3 regions of the Pedobacter sp. 22226 genome follow, and region 3 is predicted to be linked to each of the others. Evidence: riboswitches for the same ligand, from Rfam matches in the RefSeq annotation. Region 3 holds a riboswitch; each other region holds the start of a gene.
What was found. A riboswitch is a leader RNA that binds a small molecule or an ion and turns the genes downstream of it on or off. The one in region 3 is predicted to bind cobalamin.
Positions count from the first base shown of each region.

Region 1 (6,024 bases), on a different contig from region 3:
AAACTGAATAATCGATCGAGTTTTTAAAATACCATTTTCTGGGCGTAATCGGGTTTGGCGAATCGCCACTTGGCAATAAACGGGATGGAACCAATGGAATTTCAGATGGGGTAGGATTCCCGATAATTTCGGTCAACAGCCCAACCATATTGTGGAAATAGGTGGTAGTTCTCAGGCCTCCATTGTACCAGGTAGAATAAACCGACCCGCCACGCTGGGTATAACCTGGTTTGTTTTCTACGTTCATCCGGTTGTGCATGGCCGCACCTACAGCATCCAGGCTGGTTAATATTGTTGGGTCGAAAACATAATTAAATGGATCTCGGTAAGGCGGACCAGCCACAACCGTTCCGGCCGGACCAGCCTGATGGTGGTTGTACATGATCTGCGGAATCCATTCTACAAAAAGCTGACGGCCGATGTTTTGCGTTTCTTTGAGGTTTAGCATAAAGAAATCGCGGTTATTATCATGCCCGGCATATTTCTCATACAAAACAGGCAGTCCGGAAGTGGTTCTTTTCTTCGGATCTTTATCCCTCATGTACCAATTGCTTACCAATTCCTGCCCATCAGGGTTTGCGTGAGTAAACAAGATGATCACATTGTCTAAAATGCGCATGGTTTCGGCATCTTTTCTCGAAGCAAATTCATATACGGTTTCGATCAGTTGATGCGCGCCAACCACCTCATTTGCATGCAGGCCGCCATCAATCCACACTACTGCTTTACCTTCCTGAGCCAAAGCCTTGGCCTGCTCAGGGGTAATTTCGGCGTGTGCCAGCTGTTGCGAAATTTCTTTATAACGGTCTAATTTCTTCAGGTTTTCTGGTGAAGAAACAATCAGCATATATTGGCTTCTGCCTTCTTCGGTTTTACCGATATCAACCAGTTTAACACGATTAGAGCTTGTAGCAAGTTTTTTAAAATAGGCTTCTGTTTGGGTGTAATTGGCCAGTTGATAATCGTCGCCGATATCAAAACCGAAATGAGATTTTGGCGTGGGTACCTCCTGCGCCGGCACTGCATCACTATTTACCATTAAAAAAGCAATGCAGAGCCCTTTAAAGTAGTTTTTTATCATAATAAGGAGTTTAGTTGGTAATCAAATATAATAGAGAATCTGATCCAAAAACAGCTTGCTGTAAATTTGTTACAAGTGATTCCATAAACATTATTAACCACAGATAAAAAAGATGTACATAGATATAGGTGTTTATGCCAGTTCATCTAATTTATTATGTAACGCGTCGTTGAAATATTTTAAGGCACTATGCTGGCTTACTTTGAAAAAACGAACAGGTTATACCGAAGAACGTCGTCAATCCCAAGAGCGGGAAATCAAAAAACAGATGCAGGACAGAACCCATTAGCACAACCAAACCTTAACGCAGTGGTTTTGTGTTCAGATCTGCAAAAACATTCAATTAGCATCCAACTAACAAAACAAAGTGCCGTTGTTTTTTTGATGAGGGAGAAGTCGTGTGGAGGCTCTTTGTTGGATTGACGAAGCGCTTTGAGTACTTTGGCGATCTAAAGTACCATGCCTCCGCGGCATAGAGCGGAAAAATATTTACTATAATACGTCCACATGATCTCTAACTAAGGAGCATTTGTATAAAGGCGGTAAAATCAATGCTTACAAAAATACCTTAATCTTTAAATCCTAATCCATACATTTGCGTTGATGTAAGTTCTTAACTTTATTTTTCATCAACCGATACAGGTTCCCGGAATTACACCCGGGATTAATAGGGAATCGTGTGCAAATCACGAGCTGTCGCGCAACTGTAAATTCTGTCTTTTACTAAAAAGACAACGGTCTTATCATTCATGCCACTGTGCCGTTCGGTATGGGAAGGCGATAAGATCGGGAATAAGTCAGGAGACCTGCCTATATTGAATTGACGGTACTTTCGCGTTATAAAGTAATTGGTCAGGTCTGATTGTACACGATAAAATTAAAATTTTATAGGCTTGCTTTAAGCTTTTGGCTGATGAGTAGGCAGGCTGTGCCATAACCTTTCCTTTTAATTTTTAACATCTAGTATTACAAAATATTGCTTGAGGGCTTTTAAACGATTTATTTACTTAATCTTTAAAAGAGATGCTAACGCAAAATCTGGGCTATCCGCGAATAGGTAGTCAACGGGAATTAAAGAAAATCTGCGAAAATTACTGGGCAGATAAAACGGGGTACAAAAATGTACTTCAGGTGGGCAAAAACATTCGCCACGAAAACTGGAAACTTCAAAAAGAAGCCGGCATTGATGTAATTCCATCAAACGATTTTTCTTTTTACGATCATGTACTCGATCATTCCTTAACTTTTGGGGCCATCCCGAAAAGGTATAACGAAGTGATCCTGAAAAAAGGGAACGAAGAGCTTGATCTCTATTTCGCCATGGCAAGGGGTTACCAAAAAGAAGGATTGGATGTGGTGGCAATGGAAATGACCAAATGGTTTGATACCAATTACCATTATATTGTGCCGGAGTTTTATAAAGACCAGCCTTTTAAACTTTTCTCAACCAAAATTATCGATGAATTTTACGAGGCTAAACAATTGGGCATTACCACCAAACCTGTTCTAATTGGTCCGGTTTCCTATCTTTTATTGGGTAAGGAAAAAGAAGCTGGCTTTGAAAAGATAGACCTGATTAAAAATCTGCTTCCGGTTTATATCGAGATTTTATCACGTTTAAATGCGCTGGATGTAGAATACGTTCAATTTGATGAGCCGTTTTTGACTTTAGATTTAACCGAAAAAGATAAAAAAGCTTACGAGCATGTTTATAAAGAAATCAGAAAAGCTTTCCCGAGGTTAAAGATTGTTTTAGCGACTTATTTCGAAGGTTTGGGCAATAATTTAGCTTTAACAACGTCATTGCCTGTAGATGTTTTACATATCGACCTGGTACGTGCAGAAGATCAGTTAAATGATGTTTTAGCTTCGTTAAAAGAGGACACCATCCTTTCATTAGGTCTGGTAGACGGAAGAAACATCTGGAAAAATGATTTTGAAAAATCCCTTTCTATCATCAATCAGGCAGTAGAAAAAAGAGGCTTGGCTAAAGTATGGATTGCACCATCTTGTTCATTAATCCACTCACCGGTTGATTTAGACAACGAAACCAACGAGAAAAACCTGTCGGCAGAAATTAAACAGTGGCTGGCTTATGCAAAGCAAAAAATTGCCGAGGTAGCTACCTTAAAAAAACTGATCACCAACGAAAGCCCTGCATCTACCCTGCAAAAACTCGAAGAAAATAAAATTGCAATCAGTAACCGTAAAGTTTCTAAAATCATTCATAATCCTGCTGTAAAAGCGCGTGTTTCAGCACTAAAAGAGCAGGACGCTGAACGTTTAAGTCCGTTTTCGGCCAGAAAAATAAAACAACAGGAACTTAATTTGCCAAATTACGCTACAACCACTATCGGATCGTTTCCGCAAACGGCAGAAGTAAGAAGCTGGCGGGCAAAACTTAAAAACGGAAGTTTAACTGTTGAAGAATATGATAATTTAATTGCCCAGGAAACCGAAAAAGCGGTAAAATGGCAGGAAGAAATCGACCTTGATGTACTGGTACATGGAGAGTTTGAGCGTAACGACATGGTTGAGTATTTCGGTGAGCAACTGGATGGTTTCGCTTTTTCTAAAAATGGATGGGTACAAAGCTATGGCTCGCGATGTGTAAAACCACCTATCATTTTTGGTGATGTTTCGCGCCCTGAACCTATGACGGTGAAGTGGACGGCTTATGCGCAATCACTTACCTCAAAATACATGAAAGGCATGTTAACCGGCCCGGTTACCATTTTACAGTGGTCGTTTGTGCGTAATGATCAGCCACGTTCCGAAACCTGTACACAAATTGCATTGGCCATCCGTGATGAGGTTTGTGATCTGGAAAATGCCGGTATTAAAATTATCCAGATTGATGAACCGGCCATTAGAGAGGGTTTACCTTTGCGCAAGGCAGATTGGCAAAACTACCTGAACTGGGCAGTTAAAGCCTTTAAAATTTCGGCCAGTGGCGTGAAAGACGATACCCAGATCCATACGCACATGTGCTACTCCGAATTTAACGATATCATTCAGAATATTGCCGATATGGACGCAGATGTGATCACCATCGAAACTTCTCGTTCGCAGATGGAACTATTGGATGCTTTTGCCGATTTTAAATATCCAAACGAAATCGGTCCCGGTGTGTACGATATTCATTCGCCAAGGGTGCCAAAGCGGGAAGAAATGGTTCAGTTACTTAAAAAAGCAAAAGCCGTTATTCCTTCAGAACAACTTTGGGTAAACCCTGATTGTGGCTTAAAAACCCGCGGATGGGACGAAACCAAAAAAGCATTGATCGAAATGGTAGAAGCTGCAAAAGAGATGCGTAAAGCAGAAAACGTGCTATCAGCAGATCTTCAGGCAAATTAATTTGCCTCATTTTTGCTAAAAAAGCTAATCGTTTTCTTTCAAGCAAATCCTTACTTTGACAACTTTCTGATTAGAAAGTTGTCAAAGCTTTTTACTCCTCATATATTTACCCCATGACCTTAGAAGAAAGAATAGAAAACTCTAAAACCAGCATTTTTAAAGCCGTTTTCCCAAATACAACCAATCATTACGATACGCTTTTTGGTGGTACCGCCATGCATTTAATGGACGAGGTTGCCTTTATTACCGCAACCCGTTTTAGCCGTCAGATTATGGTAACGGTAAGCAGCGATCGGATCGATTTTAAAAAACCGATTCCCGCAGGAACTATTGTAGAACTGATTGGAAAGGTTAACCATGTTGGAAATACCAGTTTAAAGGTTAACGTAGAAATTTATATCGAGCAGATGTATGCCGAAGGAAGGGAGCTGGCCGTACATGGTGATTTTACTTTTGTGGCCATCGATGAGAACAAAAAACCGGTACAGGTAATCAAATAATTTTATAAGCTCTAAGCAAAACGAGGTAAAAATCATCAGGTTTAATTCTTTAAATTTGATTTATGAGCCATCAACATTCGGAAGAAGATTTAAAAAATATTGCCAAGCAGCTAAGCTGTCCTGAAGGCGAACACGGCATTAAAACAGGGGAGATGATGCATGCCAGTAATATTGGGATGACGACCTCGGCTATTGATGCATTGAATCTTCAAAACAATGATTTCGTTTTAGAAATTGGTCATGGTAATGGTATGCACATTGCCCGATTATTATCAAAAGCAGAAAAGCTGAGCTATTATGGAGCTGATATTTCAGAAACCATTATTGCAGAAGCTAAGAAAATCAATCAGGAGTTTATTGATAATGGAGTTGTTCAGTTCACTTTAACCGATGGCAATAAGTTACCGTTCGAAAATGGTCTGTTCAATAAAATTTTTACTGTAAATACCATTTATTTTTGGGAAAACCCCGGTGCATATCTCTCTGAAATTAAGCGGACTTTAAAGCCAAACGGTATTTTGTCCTTATGCTTTGCCGATAAAAGTTTTATGCAAAATCTTCCTTTTACACCGTACGGCTTTATCCTTTATGAAGTAGAAAAAGTAAAAGAATTATTGAAAAATGCTGACTTTACAATTAAAAATATCCTTAACAAAACCGAACAGGTAAAAAGCAAAACAGGGGAACAGATAGAGAGAGAATATCACATTGTTGTTGCCTCTGCCGAATAGATTTCATAAAAAGTATAGTCCTCGTTTGTAAAGAGGGTTAGTGAGAATAGTGATTGCATCGCTAACAGCACGACTGCACTATACATATTAACCTCATTTCTTTGTGGTTACTTAATACAAAATCAGATACAAATATGCATAAACCACTGGTGCAGCCAATAACAAGCCATCAAAACGATCCAGCAAACCGCCATGTCCAGGCAACAAACCACCACTATCTTTCGTATCCAGGCTCCGTTTAAGCATCGATTCTACCAGATCGCCTAGTGTACCAAAGCTTGCAATTAATACCGCCATGCCCGCCCAAACCCAGGCAGGACTTTCGGTAAATAAAAAAGATAAACCAAAAGCAACT
Region 1 is NZ_JBQEPB010000003.1:322,038-328,061, reverse strand. It holds gene ACTJKC_RS08330 (M14 family metallopeptidase) at 1-1,081, opposite strand, end outside; cobalamin riboswitch at 1,705-1,909, shown strand; gene metE (5-methyltetrahydropteroyltriglutamate--homocysteine S-methyltransferase) at 2,105-4,438, shown strand; gene ACTJKC_RS08320 (acyl-CoA thioesterase) at 4,552-4,938, shown strand; gene ACTJKC_RS08315 (class I SAM-dependent methyltransferase) at 5,001-5,669, shown strand; gene ACTJKC_RS08310 (phosphatidate cytidylyltransferase) at 5,781-6,024, opposite strand, start outside.
Region 1: another riboswitch for cobalamin. It lies ahead of metE (5-methyltetrahydropteroyltriglutamate--homocysteine S-methyltransferase); the one in region 3 lies ahead of ACTJKC_RS23315 (TonB-dependent receptor plug domain-containing protein).

Region 2 (6,024 bases), on a different contig from region 3:
GTTGTGTCTATTTCGGCTACAATACCATTTGGCGCTTTAGGATCGCCAACTTTGCCTAAATAAGCACTTACATAAGCTTTTCCGTTATTAAAGGTTACGTACCGGCAATTGGTGATGTTGATCTGACCGATTTTTTTACCGGTCTTCACATCTAAAACTTCTACTTTATTGGAAACGTTAACCACCACGTAAAGCTTGCTGCCATAACGGCCAATATCATTGCCCACATCGCCTAAACCTTTGGTAACTTCAGGATTTACCTGGTTGTACAGGTTGCGGGTGTAAATGCCATTTACCAGATCAAGGTAATCTAACGAGGCTTTATTCATGTTCATATTGCCTTCGTTAACCAGGTAGAAACCTTTAATGGCTGATGTTGGCTCTGGCTCAACCCTGGTAATTTCAGATGGCAAAGGCTTCGGGTCTTTCCTGCAGCAAGTGGTAGTTGCCGCCAGAAAAGCCAAAATGCATATCGAAAATTTTAGCTGCCTCATAACTTATAATTTAAGGTTAACCTGTAGTTTCTGCCGGGCATAGGGAAATTCGGAATGATATCAAATTGCTGATTAAGCAGGTTATTTACTTCGCCATTAATGTTTAAGCTTCCCTTTTTCAGTTTAAATTCATAACCAATTGCAGCATCATGGGTGTACCATGGTTCCATATAGTTTTCTATAATATTTGCTTTTTGGTTATAACGAAACCCGGTGTAAATGAAACTATAGTTTGCCCGCCACTGGTGATAATCAAGCCTCGTTAAAAAAGAACCGCTGTTTTGTGGTATGTAAGGAATCTGGTCTTGATATTGATCTTCAGATTTTGAAGTAATATCTACCGCTCTTTGATAGGTATAATTAATGGCAAGATTTACCATCAGATCGGTAAAAGGCTCAAATGCAGTTTTTGCGTTAATTTCTAAACCACGGATATCCACCAGACCAATGTTGTACATAATCCAGCGGTATAAGTTTGCGCCTGGTTGTGCTACGATTTTGTCTTTTACGCGGTTATAATAAACATCAGATTGAATATCGATAAAATTAAATTTCTGGTTTTTAAAGTTTTTGAAATAGGTTACGCCAACATCATATTGCTTGGCGTATTCAGGTCTTAATAAAGTATTACCGATGAAAGTATAGTAAAGGTCGTTAAACGTTGGCATCCGGAAAATGCCTTTGTAAAAAGCGCGGATTCTGATGTCCTTATCCTTGAGCAGTTTCCATGAAAGCATTACCGTTGGACTAAAAACCTGTTTATCACCTGCTGAAGAATAAACTTTTACCCGGTCGGTTACAGTAGTGCTTAATACACTCGCCCTTACATTAAGCTGATTTAGTGTTAACGACGAACTTAAAACATTTAAAAAGGTATTTCTGGTGGGATAAGCAAACCTGTAAATATTGGCATCCAATGTCTGATAAGTATAATCGGATGCATAAGCAGCCTCCCATATCGAATTGATTTTATATTTGCCGGAAATGGAAAAGTAAGCTTCCTGTTCTTTAAAACGGTTATCTAAAAGGCCTGTAGTGGTTACAAAATCAGGATCAAGATAACGCTGATAAGCATAACTGTATTTTCCATTAACAAGAATGCTTAGTTTAGCCGAAAGTTGCTTTTCTACACCTCCCTGAACAAAAAAATCACGGTCCCAGATTCTTTGTGTAAAATCGAACCTGTTGGATACAATTGCACCCGGCAGGCCCCTCTCTGATAAAAAAGAGTAAGCCTGTGCCTGCCATTTTCCATTTTTAAATTTACCAAAAAGTGCTGCCTGCAAGCGAAAGCGTTCTACATCGGCATTATTTCTTACCGCAGTGGTATCGTACACGCCATTAGTCGATCTGAATTTGTATTTTCCATTGGCATATATATATTCGGTATTGATACTGGCGTTTAAGCGATCATTAACCTTATACTGATAAACCAAGGTTGGATTAATGAGACCAAAAGATCCGCCTTTTAAGCCCAATTCTAATTGTTCATGCTGATTTTTTTCAAATTCAGGCACCCTGGTTTTTAAGTAGATGCTGCTGGCAGAGGCGTAAGCCCTGGCGGGCAGAAGTAATTCAGGCTTTTGTCCACTGTATAAGGAGATTTCTTCAAGGTTGTTTAATGAGAACTTACCTAAATCTACCTGGCCATTTTGTGCATTTCCAACCTGAATCCCATCCAAAAAAACAGCAGTATGGTTGGTACCTAAACTGCGTACATTAACGGTTTTTAGTCCCCCAATGCCACCATAATCTTTTAACTGCAAGCCAGAAAAATAACGGAGGGCATCGGCAACCGAAAGACTGTTCATCCTTTTAAGGTCTTCTCCTGATAATATCTGAAGCGGTGTAGGCGATTTACTCTGCTCAGTTAACCGATATTCCCTGATCCGGATTTCCTTAAGCTGCGTGCTTTTCTTCGTGCTGTCTGTTTGCGCCCAGGTATTTAAGGGCAATAAAAATCCTGTCCACAGAATAGAAGAATATATAAAAAACCGCATTGTGCCCGCATAGGCAGAATGTTTTTGTGTCATTTTGATTGTGAGTTTAACCCACAGCCAACAGATGGAAAAGAAATGAAATACGATTACGTAAGTACATCACCCCTTAGCTTCAATCCCCGAAAGCTATGAAATATAATGCTAAGGCAGGTCTTCTGACTTACTCCCGGGTTTCCGGCCTTCCCATCCCGACAAATCGGAACAGTGGCAGATTGATTGGAAATCCGTTAAGGAGCTTACAGCTGCGGGACAGTTACAGATTTACACTGTATTCCCTTTTAATTCCGGGTGTAAAGCCGGAAACCAAAAGCGCTGCAAAGGTAATAAAATTAAGCAACATGTAAAATGGATGATGGAAAACAGTCTTTCTAACAGAAAAAGCTAAATTAGGAATCAAATTTTCAACCATGAAAAGGATTTTAACTGTTATATTATCGTTCATTAGCCTGTCTGTTATGGCACAAACTGATACCGTCTTCTTAAAGAAATTACTGGAGAGTAAGCCCGAACTTTTTTCGGCCATACTCAACCATCCCGATCATAACCAGGTACAAATCCTTTATACTCAGGTAAACCGCGATGCAAAGAATAAACCGGCGTTTAAAACCTTCAGTTATAATTTAGATCCGCACCATTATTTTTACCCTGCAAGTACGGTTAAACTTGCCGCCGTAATTTTTGCATTGGAAAAGGTAAATCGTTTAAAAAGTACAGGACTAACTACCAAAAGCATCATGATTACCGATAGTGCCTATAAAGGACAAACTAAAGTTTTAAAAGATACCAGTGCAGAAAGCGGCCACCCTTCTATTGAGCATTATATCAAAAAAATCCTGCTTACCAGCGATAATGATGCCTTTAACCGTTTATTCGAATTTATCGGTCGTGCCGAAATTAACGAAAAGCTAAAAGCAAACGGATTGAATGACAGCCGGATTTTAAACCGTTTGGCCATTGGCGATGCCGGCGAATCAGCCAGAAATACCAATCCGGTTAAATTTTATAACGGCGATAAATTGGTGTATGATCAAGCCGCTCAGTATGATCCAAAGGAATATGAGCTGCAGTTAACCAATCTGGTGATGGGCAAAGGTTATCTGGACAGCACCGATAAACTTGTAAACAAACCTTTCAGTTTGGCCGGAAAAAATGCTTTTGCCATTAACGATCAGCAAAAACTGATGCAGAAACTGATTTTTCCGGAAGTTTTCCCGGTTAAAGAAAGATTTAACCTGACTCCGGAAGATTATAAGTTAATTTACACCTACATGAGCAAGTATCCAACGGAAAGCGATTTTCCTAAATACGATCCGAAAGCGTTTTGGGCTACTTATGCAAAAATGCTTTATTATGGTCGTGAGCAGGAAACGCCAGATCCAGATATCAGGATTTTTAATAAATATGGCGACAGTTATGGTTACATCATCGACAACTCCTATTTCGTTGATTTTAAAAATGGAATTGAATATTTTCTCACAGCAGTGGTACAAAGCAATGAAGACGGTATTTTCAATGATAATAAATACGAATATGATACGGTTTGTTTCCCTTTTATGAAAAACCTGGGCAGAACGATTCATGATCTGGAATTAAAAAGAAACAAAAAGTACAAACCAGATCTGAGTAAATTCAAAATCGATTATAATCATTAAAACCTTTCTCCTACTTAATGGTTTATAGCCTATAAATTGTATAAAAAACTATACATTAATTAAAAAATAATATATTCGCATCTGAAATAAAAGAATACATCTCTAATGGCTAAACTATTAATAATTGACGATGAGCGTGCGATAAGGAGTACCTTACGCGAAATTCTGGAATACGAAAATTACGATGTTGAAGATACTGATAATGGTATCGATGGCCTCGAAATGATCAAAAAAGGAAATTTCGACCTGGTACTTTGCGATATCAAGATGAATAAAATGGACGGGATGGAAGTGCTGGAACAGGCACAAATTATCAAACCCGATCTGCCTTTTATTATGATATCTGGTCATGGAACAGTTGAAACCGCCATTGAGGCCAGTAAAAAGGGAGCTTTCGACTTTATTTCGAAACCACCTGATTTAAACCGCTTACTCATCACCGTACGCAACGGTTTAGACCGTGGAAATTTAGTTACCGAAACCAAGGTTTTAAAACGTAAGGCCAGTAAAACCCGCGAAATTTTAGGCGAATCAGAAAGTATTTCTAAAATTAAAGAAACCATTGAGCGTGTGGCACCAACCGAAGCCCGCGTATTAATTACCGGTGCAAATGGTAGTGGTAAGGAACTGGTAGCCCGCTGGTTACACGAAAAATCCAACCGCGCCGATAGTCCGTTAATTGAGGTAAACTGTGCTGCAATTCCTTCTGAATTAATTGAAAGTGAACTGTTTGGTCACGAAAAAGGTTCATTTACCTCTGCTGTTAAACAGCGTATTGGTAAGTTTGAACTTGCAAATGGTGGCACCTTATTTCTGGATGAAATTGGCGATATGAGCTTATCCGCCCAGGCAAAAGTTCTACGGGCGTTGCAAGAACATAAAATCTCACGTGTAGGGGGCGAAAAAGAAATTGAAGTAAATGTTCGTGTTTTAGCGGCAACGAATAAAGATTTATTAAAAGAAATTGAAGACGGTAATTTCCGTATGGACTTGTACCATCGCTTAAACGTAATCAATATCCACGTTCCGCATTTAACAGAACGTACCGACGATATTCCGGTAATTGCGCAGAACTTTTTAGAAAGCATTTGCAGTGATTATGGCATGCCGGTAAAGAAAATAAATGATGGTGGTATGGCCGCACTACAAGCTTTACCATGGACAGGTAATGTGCGTGAGCTTCACAATATGATTGAGCGTTTGATTATTTTAAGTGATAAGGTAATTACCGAAAATGATGTGCGAGCATTTGCCAACCCGGGCGGTGGAACCAATATCGGTGCTGCCACAAGCGCACAGATTGCGGGCGCCGGAGGTTCAGCCTTAACTTCATCATTTGATTCATTTAACAATTTCCAGGATTATAAAGACCATGCTGAACGTGAGTTTATCAAATTCAAACTGGAAAAAAATAACTGGAATGTATCAAAAACCGCAGACGAGATTGATATTCAAAGAAGTCACTTATATAGTAAAATTGAGAAATTTGGCCTGAAAAGAGCTGAATAGTTTAATAAATTAAAAAGTTTAAAGGTTGGAATGTTTGAAGGTTATCTTGGAACATTCCAACATTACAACTTACAACTTTAAAACATTAAACATCAAAACAACACGCAGGCCGTCATTTCGACTGTAGCGAAGCGAAATGGAAAAATCTGTAAAAGCTATCTATCAGTAGATTTATCCACTACGGTAGAAATGACAATCATGCAGGATTTTAAGGTTCTCCGGGCAACATCCCAACTTTAAAACATTAAACATTACAACATCAAAACAACAGGAAAGTCGTCATTTCGATTGAAGCGCAGCGAAATGGAGAAATCTATAAAAGCTATCTATCCGTAGATTTATCCACTACGGTATAAATGATGATCATGC
Region 2 is NZ_JBQEPB010000008.1:353,777-359,800, reverse strand. It holds gene ACTJKC_RS19575 (YncE family protein) at 1-494, opposite strand, end outside; gene ACTJKC_RS19570 (TonB-dependent receptor plug domain-containing protein) at 491-2,527, opposite strand; cobalamin riboswitch at 2,623-2,818, opposite strand; gene ACTJKC_RS19565 (serine hydrolase) at 2,902-4,146, shown strand; gene ACTJKC_RS19560 (sigma-54-dependent transcriptional regulator) at 4,252-5,655, shown strand.
Region 2: another riboswitch for cobalamin. It lies ahead of ACTJKC_RS19570 (TonB-dependent receptor plug domain-containing protein); the one in region 3 lies ahead of ACTJKC_RS23315 (TonB-dependent receptor plug domain-containing protein).

Region 3 (6,024 bases):
TAAATTTTATTAGTGTATATTAAAAATTACACCGGTATTAAAGTTGAAACCTAAGCTATTGTACCCAATAATCTCATTGTATTTTTCATTAAGGATGTTCTTAGCATCGAAAAACAGCTTTACGCGTTTCTTAGCTAAAGCATATTCTGCATAAGCATTTAACAATTTATAAGCAGGTAAGTTATCAACCGTGTAGGTGGTAAAATTACCATCGGTACGTTTGCCAAAATAACGGAAATTGGCACTCACATATAAATTGCGGGTAGCCTGTGCACCTGCAGTGATGCCGAAAGTATGTTTTGGTCTGCGGAAAAGATAGTCGGCTACAGCATTATCAACAAAGTTGAACTCATTACCTTCTACATAAGCATAGTATCCATTAATGTTAAACACGCTGAATTTTACCGCCGGCTCAACTTCGAAACCTTTGGTTTTCTGACTCACCTGGTTAATATATCCGTTAGGATAAGCATAAAGAATGGCATCAGTTAAATCGCGTTTATAACCCGCAATGCGTAAACTAAATTTATCATCAGCAAAGCTAAAGTTTACACCTGCTTCGTAATTCTGAGATTTCTCAGGTTTTAAACCGAGGTTGGCACCAAACTGACCAAAAAGCATGTTTAGCGTAGGAACTTTAAATGCTGTTGAAACCGTTCCGAATAATTTTATTTCTTTAATGATATTGATGCTTGGGGTAACTGAGTAAGTATAGTTTTCGCCATATTGTTCGTGTTTATTGTAACGTCCGCCAACTTCGAGGTTAAAGATGCTTAAATCGTGTAAAAATAATGATCCGTAGGCCGCGAAAATGTTGGTTTCCGGTTTGTTTGTTGCAGATGATAATTTCATTACACGGTTATCGATACCCACTAATAAATCGAGCTTGTTACCTAATTTCTGGTTGTAAAATAAATCCAGTAAGGATACGCGGCCTTCGTTAATACTTGGATACTGGCTGTGCGCATCGTTTCTTGTATTTTCGAAACTGTAATTTAAGGTTACTTTACCGGTGGCAAATTCGTATCTGGCATTGGTACCCGCAGCAAAGTTTTTCAAAATCGAATAATTGTTTGCATCAGTAAAGGCACCCCCATCGAATTTATAATTACCATAATAGTAACGTACAAACGGATTTACAGAGAAATGATTATCCAGTTTGATCCCGAAATTCGCATTTAAGGCGTCCGTTTTAAAGCCATCTTTATCAAATGTGGCTGTGCTGCCAACCGGCGTTGCTGCTTCAGAAATTCCATCGGTTTTGGCATGGGTATAGTTAATGTTATACGAAAAACCTTCAACTCCGCCATTTAAGCCAATGGTTCCTTTGTAAGTTTCGTAACTGCCTGCACTGGCCACACCATAAATGGTATTGCCTTTAGGCCCGCCTTTCTTGGTGATGATATTGATTACCCCTGCAACGGCATCAGAACCGTAAATGGTAGACTGACCGCCCCTTAAAATTTCGATATGGTCAATCTGATCGATAGAAATCAACCTTAAATCAAACGCACCTCCGTTCCCTGATGGATCGTTTTGCACAATGCCATCAATTAAAACCACTGCGTAGGCACTTCCGGCACCCCTGAAAAATACCGATTTGTTTAAACCCGGGTTACTGCTCGATCCTGCAACAATAATTCCCGCCTGCTCACTGATCAGTTCTGGCAATGATTTACCATTACTGCGCTCCAATACTTCGCGACTGATGATGGTAACCACTTTACCGGTTTGCGATTGTTTCTGATCGTTTTTAGTTGCAGAAATTACAACATCTTTCAGTTGTAAACTGTCCTGGTTTTGAGCATTAGCCAGCTGGCTAATCATTAACTGTGCGAGCCCAAGCCCTGCTACAGTTAGCATACTTTTTTTGTTCATTTGATTGTGAGTTTTGCCCACAGCCAACAGATTAGAAAAGGAAATGAAAATACGAACAACGTTAATATCTCAATCCTAGCTTCAATCCCCGAAAGCTATGAAATTAAACGCTAAAGGCAGGTCTTCTGACTTACTCCCGGTTTTCTGTCTTCCCGCCCAGTAGTTAATTGGGCAGTGACTTATGAATAGAAAAACGTTACAGAGCTTACAGCTGCGGGACAGTTACAGATTTACACTGTATTCCCTTTTAATCCAGATCTTACATCGGGAACCAAAAGCAGCGCAAAGGTAGTAAAAAGAGCGGAAAACAATGAGCGAAGATGGAATTGAAAGACAATTAAGGTATTGTAATATACTATTATTTCTTAACCTGGATAATGAATTATTAAAGCACCAGATTTTTTATTAATGTATGTACAGTTTTCATTAAGACGTTTTACCTATCAAACTATTTAATTTTTTCAGCCACAGATGCACGGATGAACACGGAGATTTTATATAAGCTACCGCATTTAACAGTGGTGCATTTTTTAAAAGGTATAGTTATAGCATTATTTTTTGGAAACGAATGTCAGTGTTTTATGGGGGGTAGCAGCCCTGCTATCGCTGTTAGTCCTCCCCCGATGAAGAATCGGTGTCCGGGCTAACCTGCTCTATCAGGTTTATTTACAACGGTCGCTTTTAATGACACAAACCATAGTTCTTAGCCCCGATTGGATGGATGCCCCCGATTTTTCATCGGGGCAGTAAGGAAAGCGGGACTACCGGTACCGACCAGCACTGTAACTGCACTCCAAAATGATCAGTTTATCTTGATTTTAGCCACAGATGCACAGGTTAACACGGACATTTTTTTGCTTTTTAACTACCTAATATTTAGCCACAGATGCACAAATTAACAGGAAATTTTCGAATTAATGTTTTTCTTTAATGCACAAACCATAGTTCACAGCCCCGATTGGATGGATGCCCCCGATTTTTCATCGGGGCAGGAAGGAAAGCGGGACTACCGGTACCGACCAGCACTGTAACTGCGCTCCAAAATGATCAGTTTATCTTAATTTTAGCCACAGATGCACAGGTTAACACGGACATTTTTTGCTTTTTAACTACTTAATATTTAGCCACAGATTAACACAGGAAATTTTCGAATTAATGTTTTTCTTTAATGCACAAACCATAGTTCACAGCCCCGATTGGATGGATGCCCCCGATTTTTCATCGGGGCAGGAAGGAAAGCGGGACTACCGGTACCGACCAGCACTGTAACTGCGCTCCAAAATGATCAGTTTATCTTAATTTTAGCCACAGATGCACAGGTTAATACAGAGATTTTTTGCTTTTTAACTTAAGTGAAAATTCGGCAAGGCAATAAATATGATCTTTGATTCAGAAATTAAAAGCAATACATCATGACAACTACAAATCAACCCGGCCAAACCATGCAAACGGCCCGTTCATTACAACGATTATATTTTATACGTGCAGGCTTTTCTATCCTTTGGGTAGTATTGGTAAGCGCTCTGGCCAAAACCAATACCGGCATCGCAACTGTTTTATTTATCATTTACCCGGCATGGGATGCCCTTGCCACCTATTTTGATATTCAGGCAAATCCACCTGCTGCCAATAAAACACCACAATATGTTAATGCTTTAATCAGTATTGCAACAACTGCAGGGGTAACACTGGCCCTGCAAAAGGGCATTCCCGAAGCATTAATTGTATTTGGTGTATGGGCCATATTAACGGGATTAATCCAGTTGATTTTGGGGTTGCGCAGGCGTAAACAATTTGGCGGACAATGGCCGATGATGATCAGCGGTGCACAATCCATGCTGGCTGGCGGCGCTTTTATAGCCATGGCGCATCAACCAAACCAGGGCATAACCACATTGGCGGGTTACGCAGCTTTCGGTGCCTTTTATTTCCTGCTTACGGCTTTCAGGTTATCGAAAACCATTAAAGCTGAGGCGTAATAACCAGATTGAATACTGCTTGCGGAATGGAGAAATCATATAAATTTTATATGGGCGAGGTTCAAAGACTTCTCCCCGGCTTACATTGCAGCTGTTTACCTTTTAATCCGTTTCCTGATGCGGCTTAATGATGGATTGGTGATGCCTAAGAATGAAGAAATGTGGTAAGCAGGAATCCGTTCTACGATATTGGGATGTTCTTCGAGCAACCTCAGGAACCTTTGTTCGTGCGAAAAGAAAATAAACTCTTCGGTGCGCGATTGTGCATAGGCAAAAAATGTTTCTGCCAGCAGCCTGCCGAACTTGCCCCAGTTGAGGTTCTTTTCGTACAAAGCATTCAGGTCACGGTAAGAAATAAAAATGATTTCTGAATCTTCCATGGCCTCGATAAAATACCAGCAGGGGTTTTGCGAAATGAAACTCCTGAAAGAAACCACAAATTGGTTTTCTGAAAAAAAGAAAAGGTTTTTTTCTGCTTCGGTTTCCGGATCGCGGTAAAAAATGCGGAAAATACCTTTTACAACCAAACCAAGATCATTGCATACCATGCGCTGCATATTAAAGTAATCGCCTTTTGCAATCTTTCTGGGTTTCCAAAATGGCAGGCTTTCCGTAATGTCCTGATCGGTTAAGGGTGCAAAATTCTTCAGGTGCAGGGTTAATATCTCGTTTTTATTATTCATGACAGGATGTTCGCATGGGTTAAAATTATACCTTATTATTGATAAAGATAAACAGGCCGAAGTTCAGGATTGATCATCCGTAAAATTTTAACTTAAGTTAAAATTTTGTTACAAGTTACAATAAAATTAAAAAAGGCGACCGGAGTTTATCCAGTCACCTTTTAACAATGAATTATAGTGCAAATTCTGCTATAATTCGTGTGTTAACATGACCTGCCGCTCTTTTAACAGCGGAACAATTTTAGCCACAACAATATCCTGATAATGTTTGCTGTTGCGGTGTGCTGTGAGGGCTTCTTCGTCCTGATATGCCTCGGCAAGCATTATGCTGTTTGGATCAGCATTATCCTGATACACCTTATAATATAAATTGCCAGGTTCGGCAGTACTTTTTTCAGCGAGTTCGGGCAGATAGTCCAATACGGTATTCAGTTCGCCCTCCGTGATCTGCCATTTGGCAAATACGTGTATGCTTTGTTTGTTCATATTTTTTTAATGATTGAATGAATGATTGAGTGACTGAATTATTGAATTAAGGAATGATATATTTCAATAATTAAGCTTTTACATTTTCTAACAAGGTTACAATCTTTTCGCCTACGCCTTTGGCCGATGCGGGGTTTTGTCCGGAAATGAGGTTGCCATCGATAATGCTATTGGCAGACCATGGCGTAGCGGCATGAAAAATAGCGCCCTGATCAGTTAATGCTGTTTGCAAGTCGAAGGGAACATCTGTCCTGGCATAATTGTCTTCCTCTTCAGTGGTAAAAGCAGCTATGTTTTTGCCGTTTACCAGATAGGAACCATCGCTTAATTTTACGTTAAGCAAGGATACCGGACCATGGCAAACCGCGCCTACAATGGCATTGCGCTCATAGGTTTCGGCAATTACTTGTTTTAGCAATGGAGCCTCTGGCATATCAACCATTGGTGCCAGGCCGCCCGGTATAAATACGGCATCGTAATGGCTTGTATCTATGGCTGCAAGCTTTGTTGCTTTTTGCATATCTGCCCAGCCTTTACCTGTGAGGAATTTAAGATTTTCCGGATCATCGGCCAGGTTAAGGGCGTCAAGATAAGGCGTGTCTCCGGTTAAACTGGCAAAATCGATCTGGTAACCGGCATTTTCAAATTCGGCATAAGGGTGTGCCACTTCCGGCAAAAAAGTACCTGTTCTTCTGTTTTGAGGGCCGATGGCATTGGCATTAGAAACGATAATTAAAATTTTATTTTTCATAACCTTAATTTTTTGTGGTGTTTAAATCAACTGATTTGTTTACCTCACAAAGTTGCATCATCAAGGCCTTCGGAAAGGAGGAGCCAACGCACAAAAAAAGTGTGATCAGGATCACACTTGGCTAAGAATTTAGCCCGAATAAAGCCGGCTTAAAGTTTCGCGACTTACGCCCAGGTACTCTGCGATGTATTTCTTGGGTATTTTTTGCATCAGGTGCGGATACAGCTGTCCAAATTCTTCGTAGCGT
Region 3 is NZ_JBQEPB010000012.1:51,016-57,039, forward strand. It holds gene ACTJKC_RS23315 (TonB-dependent receptor plug domain-containing protein) at 10-1,878, opposite strand; cobalamin riboswitch at 1,977-2,169, opposite strand; gene ACTJKC_RS23320 (DUF308 domain-containing protein) at 3,291-3,857, shown strand; gene ACTJKC_RS23325 (Crp/Fnr family transcriptional regulator) at 3,953-4,540, opposite strand; gene ACTJKC_RS23330 (putative quinol monooxygenase) at 4,730-5,026, opposite strand; gene ACTJKC_RS23335 (type 1 glutamine amidotransferase domain-containing protein) at 5,097-5,777, opposite strand; gene ACTJKC_RS23340 (Crp/Fnr family transcriptional regulator) at 5,907-6,024, opposite strand, start outside.